Regions from separate parts of the Mesorhizobium sp. LNHC229A00 genome, predicted to be linked through region 1. Evidence: predicted binding sites of a transcription regulator. Region 1 holds the regulator's gene; each other region holds the start of a gene.
What was found. Region 1 encodes LexA, which represses DNA repair genes until DNA is damaged. Its sites were predicted from a motif close to TGTTCNNNNTGTGTTCNG; they were not measured.

Region 1 (4,170 bases):
GCGGCACCAGCGACGCATCGAAATTGGTGTGGCTCTCCGTGTAGACGACGTCCTTGCCCTCGACGAAGCCGTTATCCGTCAGCGCCTTCTTGAAGCCGGCTATGGCGGCGTTCAATTGCGGATGCTCGCCGAAATTGGCAATGCCGATACGGATCTGATCGGCCGCGGCACTGCCGGCGCTGACCATCAATGCGCCTGCCAGGGCCAAACCCGACAACCAAGCGGATTTCGACTTTAACATCATTTCCTCCCAGATTTGATCAGGGCCGCTTGGAAACGCGGCTGCTCCGCGATCATGGTCAGTCCGCCGGTCTGTGTCAAACATTATATATAATTGTGGTAGTAACCCAGTATCATATATACTTTTAGCCAGACGACGGATTGATCACGATGCGGGATGAGACGAGTTCCACAAAAACGGAAGCCGCCTATCAGCTGTTGCGGCGCGACATCCTGACCACGCGCCTCATGCCCGGCGCCCCGCTCAAACTGAGTGCGCTGCGCGGCACATATGGCGTCGGTTGGACACCGTTGCGCGAAGCCCTGTCGCGGCTCGAGGCCGAACGCTTGGTCACCGCCATCAGCAATCGTGGTTTTGCCGTGGCTCCGGTGTCGCGGGCCGAGCTGGAGGATCTGGCACGCGCCAGGATGGTGGTCGAGATACCCCTGTTCCTCGAATCGATGGAAAAAGGCGGCAGGGAGTGGGAGGATGCCGTAGTCACTGCCCACTACCGGCTCTCGCGTTGCAAGACGGCGGTCGACGATCCCTCCGACACGGCCGTCGACAGATGGGATGAGAACCACGAGGCTTTCCATGCGGCGCTGCTGAGCGCCGCCACATGCGACTGGCTGTTGCGGTTCCGCTCGACAATCTCGGATCAGTTGCGCCGGCATCATCGCTTTCTTGGTCTGGCGCCGACATTGCGGGCCGCGGCCGGCCTCAAGGACGGCTATGAACAGGCAATGGAGGCGTTGTGCGAAGCGATCGCGATCGAACACCATACTGCGATCATGGAAGCGGCACTCGATCGTGACGTCGAACGGGCCAAGGCGTTGATGACGGCGCATATCGGCTACACACTGCACGTCTATGTTCATAGCGAAGACAGCGGCGCGACCAGATACGCCGCCCGCGCCGGCAGCTTGAAGGGGTCGGGATAACTTCAGCGCTTCCGCGACGCCTATTCGCACGCGCTGGCCGGAGTGCGCCGAACGCCCGGGTCCATGGCCGCCCGGAGCTACCAATGGTTGGCATTTTGGTTTCGTTTCGTTCCGCGAATAATGAATCCATGAAATATACGGTACCCCTGGGAAGAAGCCTTCCAGATGGCTGATGCCAGCTCCATCGGCGGATAGGCCACAGGCCATTAACCAAACGATTTCAATGTGCCTGCCGATCGCGGAAAGGACCAGTTGCTGACGCCGTTGGGGGCAAAAAACTTCAGACCCCTTAACAAATTCATTAAACTTTAAACGGTTGCAGAACACAACTGGAACAGATAGTGTTTGTTCTGGGTTTGTTTTTTCGATTCTGGTTCAACCTTTCGTTCAATGTCTTGGGGGCCGCCATGCTGACACGCAAGCAACATGAACTGTTGATGTTCATCCACGAACGGCTCAAGGAAAGCGGGATACCGCCTTCCTTCGACGAGATGAAGGAAGCACTCGATCTTGCCTCCAAGTCGGGGATCCATCGCCTGATCACGGCGCTGGAGGAGCGCGGCTTCATTCGCCGGCTACCCAATCGGGCGCGCGCGCTGGAAGTGCTTCGGCTGCCGGACTCGATCGCGCCGGGCCTCAATGCGGCAAAGAAGTTCTCGCCAAGTGTCATCCAAGGCAGCCTTGGCCAAGGCAGTCTCGGACGCCAGATCAGGCCGGCCGCTGCGCCTTCGCGCCTGCCCGCGGCCGGCAACGACGACGATGCGGTTTCAGCCGTGTCCATCCCGGTCATGGGCCGTATCGCCGCCGGTGTGCCGATCGATGCAATCCAGCATCAGACGCATTCGATCTCGGTGCCGCCGGACATGATCATGGGCGGCGAGCATTATGCGCTGGAGGTCAAGGGCGACTCGATGATCGAGGCTGGTATCTTCGATGGGGACACGGTCATTATCCGCAATGCCGACACGGCAAGCCCGGGCGAAATTATCGTGGCACTGGTCGACGAGGAGGAAGCGACGCTGAAGCGGTTCCGCCGCAAAGGCGCTTCGATCGCGCTTGAGGCTGCCAATCCAGCCTACGAAACACGCATTTTCGGGCCGGACAGGGTCAAGGTACAAGGCAAGCTGGTCGGGTTGATCAGGCGCTACTGAGCCGGCTTTCCATCGGGCTTGTCGGGTTTTTTGTACGGCGGCAGCCCCCTCGCCTCGCGTGAGAATTTTCGCTGTTCGTGCCAGGGTCGGTATGGTCCGTCGACGGCGAATTCGATCCCGGCCCGGGTCGTGGCCGACTGGGGATTGAAGAAGACGGCAGCGCTTCCCTTGCGGGCGAGCTGCCGTTTGGTGACGACGAGAACCAGCGGATTGTGGCAGGTGTCATAGGCGGTCGCGTCGTTCACGATGATCAGGTCAGCGAAAGCGCAGGCTTTCCAGGTGGTCTTGCGGTCCTCGACATAAGCAATGATCGCGCCGGAAGGGTGCCTGGCAAGGCACAGGCCTTCGCGGCAGTAGAAGGGCGATCCCGGCGGCAGGTCGGCGGGACTGGCAACGTCGAATTGCCCGTCTGTCTTGTCGAACATTTCCGGTTTGACGATTGTTTCGGAGATCAGAGCGCGCTTCCAGTTGTCGGTTGCGAATTCGTTCGGACGTTCCCGGTTGACGGCCAGTTCGCCATTGCCGATCGGCAGCGCTACCAGCCGCGCATCTTCCGAGATCAGCACATCGGGCGCGCGCGTGTGCGACACAGTCAACAGGCCGGCGAGCGCGAATGGCAGCGCCGCGAGCCGCAGCCAGGTCGTCGCCATCGTCGCGATAACCAGCGCGACGGTGACCAGCAGCACGGATTGCTGCGAAATCAGCCCGACTCCGTCGACCGGAGAGCGCTCCGATATCCACGCCGACACGGCGATCATCGCCGTCAGGCCCTTGCCCATGAGGTAGAGAGCCGGCCAATCCAGTCCGAATGGCATCAGCAGCGCGCTAGCGACGGCCAGGAACATCACGACCGACACGATCGGCATCACGGCCAGATTGGCGAACAGGCTGAGGGGCGATACCCGCTGGAAATGCCAGATGGCAAACAGTGCCGTGGCGCTGCCGGCGATAATCGACGTCATGGCCAATCCACCTGTCGCCAGCAGGAATTTTCGCGTCAGGAGCCCGGGCAGGATCGCTTTGGCGGCGGTGGCCTGGTCTTTCCCGCACGGTGATCGGCCCAGCCGGCATAAGCGCCAACCAGGGCCGCGGTCGCGGCGAACGACATCTGAAAGCTTGGGCCGACGACCTCGTGCGGCGAGACCAGGATGACGGCGATCGCCGAGATCGCCAGATTGCGCATGGTCAGCGCAGCGCGATCGAAGAAGACGGCAATCAGCATCACCGCCAACATGATGAAGCTGCGTTCGGCCGCAACGACGACACCGGAAATCATGAGATAGGCGGCGATCGAGAACAGTGCGGCGGCGGCGGCGTATTTCTTCACCGGCCGGCGCGCGGAAAAGTCTGGTAACAGTGCGAAGGCACCACGCAGCAGACCCATGATGGTGCCGGCCACAAGCGCCATATGCAGTCCCGAAATAGAGATGATGTGATAGATGCCGGTACGCCGCATCGCTTCATTGATTTCATCGGGTATGCCGGCGCGCACGCCGACGATCAGCGCCGCCGCGATCTCGCCTTCAGCGCCGCCGACGCTGCCCCTGATGTGGTCGGCGATGGCTTCGCGGGCATTTTCAATGCCTGAGAAAAGGCGAGCCGATAGCGGCATCTCACCGTCAGCGGGGGAAACAACCGTCGGATTGCCGAGGAAGAAGCCGCTGCCGCCGATGCCGGCGAAATAACTGTCGAAAGAGAAGTCGTAACTGTCCGGCCGGACCGGGCCGGTCGGCGGCAACAGTTTGGCGTAGCCTGTGATGAGCGAGCCGGCGGTCATTCCCGGCGGTATCTTGCGTGCGGAAAGCCGGACCCTTTCCGGCGCATAGCGCAGTTTCGGCCGCGCGGTCGAAATCACGTC
Region 2 (4,170 bases), on a different contig from region 1:
GGCCAGGCTCGTCTCGAAATAGGTCTTCAGCCGCGGCCAGGTCACATGCTGGTCTCCATGTCAGGAATGCAAGCTAAACGCGCCAGCGGCTAGATATCCAGCACTTCCGTCTCGGCGAATTCGGCGCGTTCCTGGATGAAGCGGAAACGGGCTTCGGGCTTGGTGCCCATCAGCTCATCGACCCTGTCCTTGGTGGCGGAATCGATTTCGTTCACATCAACCCTGAGCAAGGTACGCTTCCTTGGGTCCATGGTGGTTTCCTTGAGCTGCGCGGCCATCATTTCGCCCAGGCCCTTGAAGCGGCCAAGCTCGACCTTGCCGCGGCCGGTGAACTCGGTGCGCAGAAGCTCATCCTTGTGGGCGTCGTCGCGGGCATAGGCGACCTTGCCGCCTTGCCTGATCGAGTAAAGCGGCGGCACCGCCAGGTAGAGATGGCCGCCGCGCACCAGCGCCGGCATCTCCTGGTAAAAGAAGGTGATCAGCAGCGAAGCGATGTGGGCGCCGTCGACATCGGCATCGGTCATGATGATGACGCGGTCGTAGCGCAAATCCTCGTCACGGTATTTTGACCGCGTGCCGCAGCCGAGCGCCTGGATCAGGTCCGATATCTGTTGGTTGGCGGCAAGCTTGTCATTGCCGGCGCTGGCGACATTGAGGATTTTTCCACGCAGCGGCAACACGGCCTGGCTGGCACGGTCGCGTGCCTGCTTGGCCGAGCCGCCGGCGGAATCACCTTCGACGATGAAGAGTTCGGCACCAGCCGCCGCGTTCTGCGTGCAGTCGGCGAGCTTGCCCGGCAAGCGCAGCTTGCGCACCGCGCTCTTGCGCGACACTTCCTTTTCCTGGCGGCGGCGCACGCGTTCGTCGGCGCGCGCGATCACCCAGTCGAGCAGCTTCGAGGCTTCCTGCGGATTATCGGCCAGCCAATGGTCGAACGGGTCGCGGATCGCGGTCTCGACGATGCGTATCGCTTCGATCGTCGCCAGCCTGTCCTTGGTCTGGCCGACGAATTCCGGCTCGCGGATGAACACCGACAGCATGCCGGCGGCCGAGATCATGACGTCTTCCGACGTGACGATCGAGGCGCGCTTGTTGCCGACGAGGTCGGCATAGGCGCGCAGGCCGCGCGTCAGCACGTTTCGGAAGCCGGCTTCGTGGGTGCCGCCTTCACCGGTCGGGATGGTGTTGCAGTAGGAATTGATGAAGCCGTCGCCACCGAACCAGGTCACCGCCCATTCCAGCGAGCCATGGCCGCCTTGCTTGTCGCTCTTGCCGGCGAAGATTTCGCGCGTCACCTGGAAGTCGTCGCCGAGCGACGCCTTCAGATAATCCTTGAGGCCGCCTGGGAAATGGAATTCCGCCTTGGCCGGTGTCTGATCCTTTTCCTTGATCAGGGAGGGATCGCAGGTCCAGCGGATCTCGACGCCGCCAAACAGGTAAGCCTTCGAACGCGTCATGCGGTAGAGACGCGCCGGCTCGAAGGCCGCCCCCTTGCCGAATATCTGCTCATCGGGGTGGAAGCGGATTTTTGTGCCGCGCCGGTTGTGAACTTCGCCGAGTTGCTCCAGTCCGGTCACCGGGACGCCGCGCGAAAAGCGTTGGCGATAGAGCTGGCGGCCCCGCGCGACCTCGACCTCGAGATGATCCGACAGGGCGTTGACGACGGAGACGCCAACGCCGTGGAGGCCGCCTGATGTCTCGTAGACCTTGGAGTCGAACTTGCCGCCCGAATGCAGCGTCGTCATGATGACTTCGAGCGCCGGCTTCTTGAATTTTGGGTGCATGTCGACCGGAATGCCGCGGCCATTGTCCGTGACTGTGAGATGGCCGTCGGCGGAGAGTTCGACATCGATGAAGGTGGCATGGCCGGCAACCGCTTCGTCCATCGAATTGTCGATGACCTCGGCGAAGAGATGGTGCATCGCCTTGTCGTCGGTGCCGCCAATATACATGCCTGGCCGGCGGCGCACCGGCTCAAGGCCCTCAAGCACCTCGATGTCGGCGGCGCTGTAGCCCTCGCTGCCATCCTTGGTTGCGGCTGGGCGCCTGGCGGCCGCCTGCACCAGCGGATCCGCCGGGCGCGCCGGCGTGCGAACCGGCTGCGGCTGTTTCTCCAGATTGCCGAAAAGATCGTTGTTGTCGTCCATGCCTGCCATAGAGTCCAAGCTGCGAATCACCCCGTCGATACTGCCACGCTTTTCAGCGCCAAGCGACGGAGGTTCCTGTTACGTTCGGGGATTTAACTGCTCTTACCCTAAAACCATTCGATAACCAAGCGGGCGGAAATAGCTCAAATGCCGCCGCGCAATATTCCTGATTCTTTAACAATGCCGCCTAGCGTGAGCCCAACATAACAAGAAACGACCGGCATCAGGGGTTTTCGGCGTGAGGGGCAAGGCCATAACGATGATCGGCATCGCCGCCGTTTTCGGGGCGATCTCGATCTTTGTCGCGGATTTCTGGGTCAAGAGCCAGGCCAAGGCCGATGCCCAGGAGAAAACGGCCTCGATCGCTGCTCCGGCCGCGCCCAGGATCGAGTTCAAGACCATCGTGGTGGCGAACGCGCCATTGCGCTACGGCATGGAACTCGACCGCGCCAAGCTCAGCGAAATCCCGTGGCCGCAGGATTCCCTTCCGCAGGGCGCCTTTGCCACCATCGATGGATTGCTTGGCGAAGGCGGCCGGGTCGCGCTGTCGCCGATCGAGATCAACGAGCCGGTGCTGCTCACCAAGCTGTCGGGACCGAACGGCCGCGCGACGCTGTCCAACATGCTGACGCCCGGAATGCGCGCGGTCACCATCCGCACCGACGAGATCGCCGGCGTCGGTGGCTTCGTCACGCCGGGCGACCGGGTCGATGTCGTGCTGACCCGCGACGCCGGCGAAATCCAGGAAGTCGCCAAGAACGCGCAAGGGGCTGCCGGTTCGACCATCACCTCGGAGATCGTCGTTGCCGACGCCAAGGTGCTCAGCGTCGGGCAGGGCGCCGACGAGCGCCAGACAACGCCGCAGGTGGCCAATTCCGTGACCCTCGAGGTGACGAGCGACGGCGCGCAGAAAGTGGCGCTTGCCCGTACCGTCGGAACGCTGTCGCTGTCGCTTCGCTCCGCCAGCGAAGGCGGCGATGGCAAGAACGGCGTCACCACCATCTCTTCCTTCGGCGGATCCGTCGCTTCCAAGACACAGGCCGTGGCCGGCTCTTTGTTCGATGCCATAGCGAAGGAGCCGGAGAAGCCGAAATTCAAGACGATCATCGTGACGCGCGGCACGCAGGCCGAGGAATATCAGGTTCCAACGCGGGACCAGAAGTAAAGACCGGTGGGGACCGGGCGGGACGGGACAATGTTGATGCGTACCCTATATCGAATGACGGCTCGGTCGCGCTTCGTGCGCGCCCTGGCAACGGCGTTTGCCCTGGCTGCGAGCGGCGTGCTCGCCTTGCCCGGAGCGGCAAAGGCGGACAACGACATCGTCTATGTCTCGTCGACGAAGAATGCGTCGATCAAGGTTGCCAAGGGCAAGCCCAAGACGATCATGACGAGCGCCGCCTTCTACCAGATCGTCATCGGCGATCCCGAAATCGCGAACGTCAACCCGCTGACCGACAAATCCTTCTATGTCCTGGGCAACAATCTCGGCACCACCGGCATTGCGCTGTTCGACCAGAACAAGCAGCTCGTCGGCACCGTGGACATCGAGGTGACGCTCGACACCGACCAATTGGCGAACACAATCCGTGCCAGTGTGCCGGACGCCAAGATCAAGGTCGGCTCGGCCAACGGCCGTGTCGTGCTGTCGGGTGAGGCGGATGACGCCGTTGCGGCGGATAAGGCAAGCAAGATCGCCAGCCGCTTTTCCGGCAATGAGGAAGTGATCAACTCGGTCAATATCTCGTCGTCGCAGCAGGTTCAGCTCAATGTCCGGTTCGTCGAGATCAACCGCCAGGCAGGGCAGGACTTGGGCGCGAAATACAGCGCCAATTTCGCCTACGGCTTCGGCGGTCGCGACGTTTCACTGGATCCGGGCACGGTGCCAGCGGCGGGGAACGGCGAGATCATCGGCCGACTGCTGTCGAACGGCGTCTCGATCGACATTGCCATCAAGGCGCTGGAAGAGCGCGGCCTTGCCCGTCGGCTGGCTGAGCCGAACCTGATCGCGCGTTCAGGTGAG
Region 3 (4,170 bases), on a different contig from region 1:
GCCGAGCCCTGCCGCGGATGCCCGGTCAAGATCGCGAACCAGCGCCCTCACTTGATGCCTCTGCCGCGCGAACTCGCGCACGATTGCCATGCCGTTCAGGCCGGTGGCGCCTGTCACCAGGATCATCTGTCTCTCCATTCAGAATTGATGCGGCCGCCCTTCCGGCGACCCACCTAGAAGACGAAGAGAAGCGGGCAAAGGATTCCGGCCAAATGTCTTTTACCGGCGTGCGGCCCGCACGCCCGCGATCAACCTGCCGGCGCGTAGCGGCTGACCACCATGCCGCAGGCATAAGCCTTCGAACCAAGCAGAAGCAGGTTTTGGAACCCGCCTTGGTCGAAAATGCGGCGGCCGGCGCCCAGCACGGCCGGATTGACGAACAGCTGGAACTCGTCGATCAATCCGGCCGCGATCAGCGCCGACGCAAAGCCAGCCCCGCCGAAGACGGCCATGTCGCCGCCCTCACCCGCCTTCAATGCGTTGACCTCGCGCGGCAGGTCGCCGCTCACCACCGTCGTGCGCTCCCATCGCGAGGTCTCGAGCCTGTCGCTCGGCACCACCTTGCGCGCGTCGACGATGCGCTGGGCGAAGGCATAAAACGAATCGGCCGGATATTTGCTCGCCGCATGGCCCCAATGGGCGAGATAACCTTCCTCAGCCATCTTGCGGCTGAGCAGCACGGTGTCGATGCCGGCAAACACGGCGTTGAAATCACGCTTCAGCTCCTCGTCCCACCCGATGTCGTCGCCCCATCCCCAGAGTTGCCAGGGATGGTCGGCATCGCCGCCGACGAAACCGTCGACCGACATCTGCATCTGAAGGATCAGCTTTTTCATGGGGTTCTCCTCGTTTCCGGATTCCAGTCAGGAAGGATCACGCCGCGTTTTGCGAACGGGCAAAGGCTTGTGCCCAGCTTTCGAAAGTGGTCGGCGTGGCGTTGCGGATTGACGGTGCCTCAAGCGCCCAGCGTTCACCCTTGTTGAAACTCGCCGCCGTTTCGCCGAGCGCATCGGCAAAGCTCGGTGACAGGCCGCTGGCGATCATCCCGGCGCGCGCCTCAGTGAATGGGGCCGCCTTGTAAGCGACCTGCCTCCCCATCGCGCTGCCAAGGATCGCGGTGGCCTGCTCGAAGGCATAGTAGCCGCCGCCATGCAATTCGATGATCCGCTCGCTTGGAAAACGCGTGGCGTCCAGCAGGGCGGCGGCGCGCTGGCCGACATCGCTGGCAGCAATCAAAGGCATCGGCGGATCGCCCCGGAACGGCGTCATGAAGATGCCGGAAGCGGCCTGCTGGACAAAGCCCATGCCCTTGGCGAAGTTCTCCATGAAGAATGAGGCGCGCAAAAACACCAGTTCGTGGAGGCCGAGCGCCGCCAGCCGTTCCTCCATCAAGGCGGCGCCGAGCGAAGTTCCCATCCTGAGATGGGCGTTGAGGCCGCTGAGCAGCACGACGCGGCGCACGCCTGACTTCGCGATCGCCGCCGCCAGCCGCGCACCGACTTCATCCTCGAAGCGATGAAGATCCGGCGCCGTGATGTCGAACGGAATCATTACATAGGCGCTGTCGGCACCGGAAAAGGCGGTGGCGAGCGCGTCGCTATCGTCAAGCGCCACACCCAGGCTGCGCGCCACGCCGCGCACAATATGCCCCCGCCCGGTCAGGACCTGGGCGACTGCCTTGCCAACCTCGTTGGTAGCCCCGACGACCACGACGGTTCTTGGTGTGCTGATTTTCCCGATGGCCTGGCTCATGACGTCCTCCTGCTGGCCAAGTTGCGATCTAACGATTTACTTTTGGAAGCATTTGACTGATGGAAAGAATGATGTCAACAGTAAAGTGATTTAAAAATGGAACCATAGAGATGTCAACGCGTGAAAGATCCGGCTGCCCCATCAACCTGTCGCTGGAACTGCTCGGCGATCGCTGGACGTTGCTCATCATCCGCGACCTGGTCTTCGCCGGCAAAAAGCATTTTCGCGAGTTCCTGCAATCCGATGAAGGCATCTCCTCGCGCACATTGGCCGAGCGGCTGCAGACGCTGCAAGACGAAGGCATCCTCACCCGCAGCGACGACCCCAGCCACGGGCTGAAGGCGATCTATCGGCTGACCGAAGCCGGCATCGATCTCCTGCCGGTGCTGGCGACGCTTGGCGCCTGGGGCAGCAAGCACCGCAAGTCCGACGACAAGCTCGCCCGTATCGCAGACGAACTGTCGGCCGGCGGCGGGCCGGCGCTGGAACGGATGAAGGCGGCACTGCGGGCGGAGCATGTTGTCTAGGAAGTGCGCTGCCTCCCTCTTCCTGTGGAGAAGCAGGAGCTTTGCGCGCCTCGGTTATTCCTAAAGAGCACCGATGCGCCAAAGATCAATTGACAATGATCTCTATTTGTTCACTATATGTTCCTATCTATCAGCAATCGCGGATGAGCGGAACAGGATGGAAACGACGGCCACCATCCTGCATGCCGATCTCGACGCCTTCTATGCCTCGGTCGAGCAACTGCTCGATCCGACGCTGCGCGGCAAGCCGATCGCGGTCGGCGGCGGCGTGGTGCTCGCCGCCTCTTACGAAGCGCGCGCCTTTGGCGTCCGCGGCGGCATGCCGGGGCGCAAGGCGCGCGAGCTTTGCCCGCAATTGATCTTCGTCGGCGGAAATTTCAGCCACTACCAGCGGCTGGGCGACGCGGCGATCAAGGTGCTCGACGATTTCACGCCGGTGGTCGAACGCATCTCCATCGACGAGGCCTTCGCCGATGTCGCCGGCTGCACGCATCTGTTCGGCTCCCCGCGGGAAATCGCGACCACGATCCGCGGCCGTGTGCGGGCCGAACTCGGCCTGCCGATCTCGATCGGCGTGGCGCGCACCAAGCATCTGGCCAAGATCGCCTCGCAAGTCGCCAAGCCCGACGGGCTGGTGGTGGTCGAGCCCGGCACCGAGCTTGCCTTCCTGCATGATTTGCCGGTCTCGCTGATGTGGGGCGTCGGCCCGGCCACCAGGGCGCGCTTGGCCGAGATCGGCGTCGAGACCATCGGCGAGTTGGCCCGGACCCACAGCGGCGCCCTAGCCCGGCTGCTTGGCCCCGCCGCCGGCGAAAAGCTCGCGGCCCTGTCACGGAACCGCGATCCGCGCAAACTGGAGACGAAGCGCCGGGCGCACTCGGCCGGCGCGCAATCGGCCCTCGGGCAAAAGCCGGCCGTGGCCCGGGTGATCGTGCCGACACTGCTGCATCTGGCCGACCGCGTCGCCAGCCGGTTGCGCGCCAGGAACCGCCCCGGCCGCACGGTAACGGTGCGCGTGCGCTTTGCCGATCTCAGCGCCGTCACGCGCTCGATCACGCTGGAACAGCCGATCTCGGCGACCGCCACTCTGGCCGAGATCGCAGGGGATTTGGTGCGCGGCGTGCTCGCCGAGCATCCCCGGGAGAAAACGATCTCTCTGCTGGCGATCTCGGTCTCGCACCTGGAGGAGAGCGCCGAACTGCAGCTCGACCTGCCACTCGGCCTCGCCGACGAGAGGCGCCGCCCGGGCAGCCAAAAAGGCCTCGCGCGCTTCGGCGCCGACCGCGCCATCGATAAGATCCGCCAGCGTTTCGGCAAACAGGCGGTCGGCTACGGTACGGTGGCCCTGGAAGCGGCCCGCTCGGTGCCCGACGCATTCAGGGAACTGGCGGAAAAGGAGCTTTGACCGGAGAAAGGGACTGTCCCCGGCGGCGCGTCAACCGACACCATGCCGCGCTTCGCCGCTGTCAGGCCGACGCTGCACCGACCCCATAGAGTTGCCCGCCTCCCGGCACGGCGCCTGTTTCGGTCCCGCCGCGCTCTGTAAACACAAGGCCGGAGCCCGGCACGAGGTCGCGGATTGTGCGCGACGTAATGATCTCGCCTGGCGAGGCTTGGCCGAGCATCAGCACTGCTTGGTCGATGGCGGTGCCGGTTAAATCACCGTCTTCCCTTTCGCACTCGCCAATATGCACCGCGGCACGGACGGCGAGGCCAGAAGGCTTCAAACTGTCGCGGATCGCCATGGCGCATTGGATCGCCCGCGTCGGACGCTGGAAGGCAGCGAGCAGGCCATTCGCGTCGCGCCGGATCTCCCTGCCCTGCGCCAGCTGCACTTGATCGCAGATCGCGTCCACATATCTCCGCCTCAAATCCAGGCCATCTGCGGAGG

Region 2: parE (DNA topoisomerase IV subunit B) is a predicted target of LexA. The motif match lies at 2,218-2,235, and genes of this name have one in related genera.
Region 3: dinB (DNA polymerase IV) is a predicted target of LexA. The motif match lies at 2,387-2,404, and genes of this name have one in related genera.

What each region holds. Positions count from the first base shown of each region.
Region 1 is NZ_AYWQ01000012.1:199,989-204,158, forward strand. It holds gene X742_RS147745 (ABC transporter substrate-binding protein) at 1-241, opposite strand, end outside; gene X742_RS147740 (GntR family transcriptional regulator) at 391-1,161, shown strand; gene lexA (transcriptional repressor LexA) at 1,569-2,312, shown strand; partial or broken gene X742_RS01000000170410 (ComEC/Rec2 family competence protein) at 2,306-4,170, opposite strand, start outside.
Region 2 is NZ_AYWQ01000001.1:615,238-619,407, forward strand. It holds gene X742_RS166685 (FUSC family protein) at 1-45, opposite strand, end outside; gene parE (DNA topoisomerase IV subunit B) at 90-2,147, opposite strand; gene cpaB (Flp pilus assembly protein CpaB) at 2,386-3,312, shown strand; gene X742_RS166670 (type II and III secretion system protein family protein) at 3,343-4,170, shown strand, end outside.
Region 3 is NZ_AYWQ01000014.1:22,628-26,797, reverse strand. It holds gene X742_RS1000000172895 (NmrA family NAD(P)-binding protein) at 1-126, opposite strand, end outside; gene X742_RS146590 (dihydrofolate reductase family protein) at 249-836, opposite strand; gene X742_RS146595 (NmrA family NAD(P)-binding protein) at 874-1,752, opposite strand; gene X742_RS06735 (helix-turn-helix domain-containing protein) at 1,863-2,279, shown strand; gene dinB (DNA polymerase IV) at 2,437-3,684, shown strand; gene X742_RS0137855 (hypothetical protein) at 3,746-4,135, opposite strand.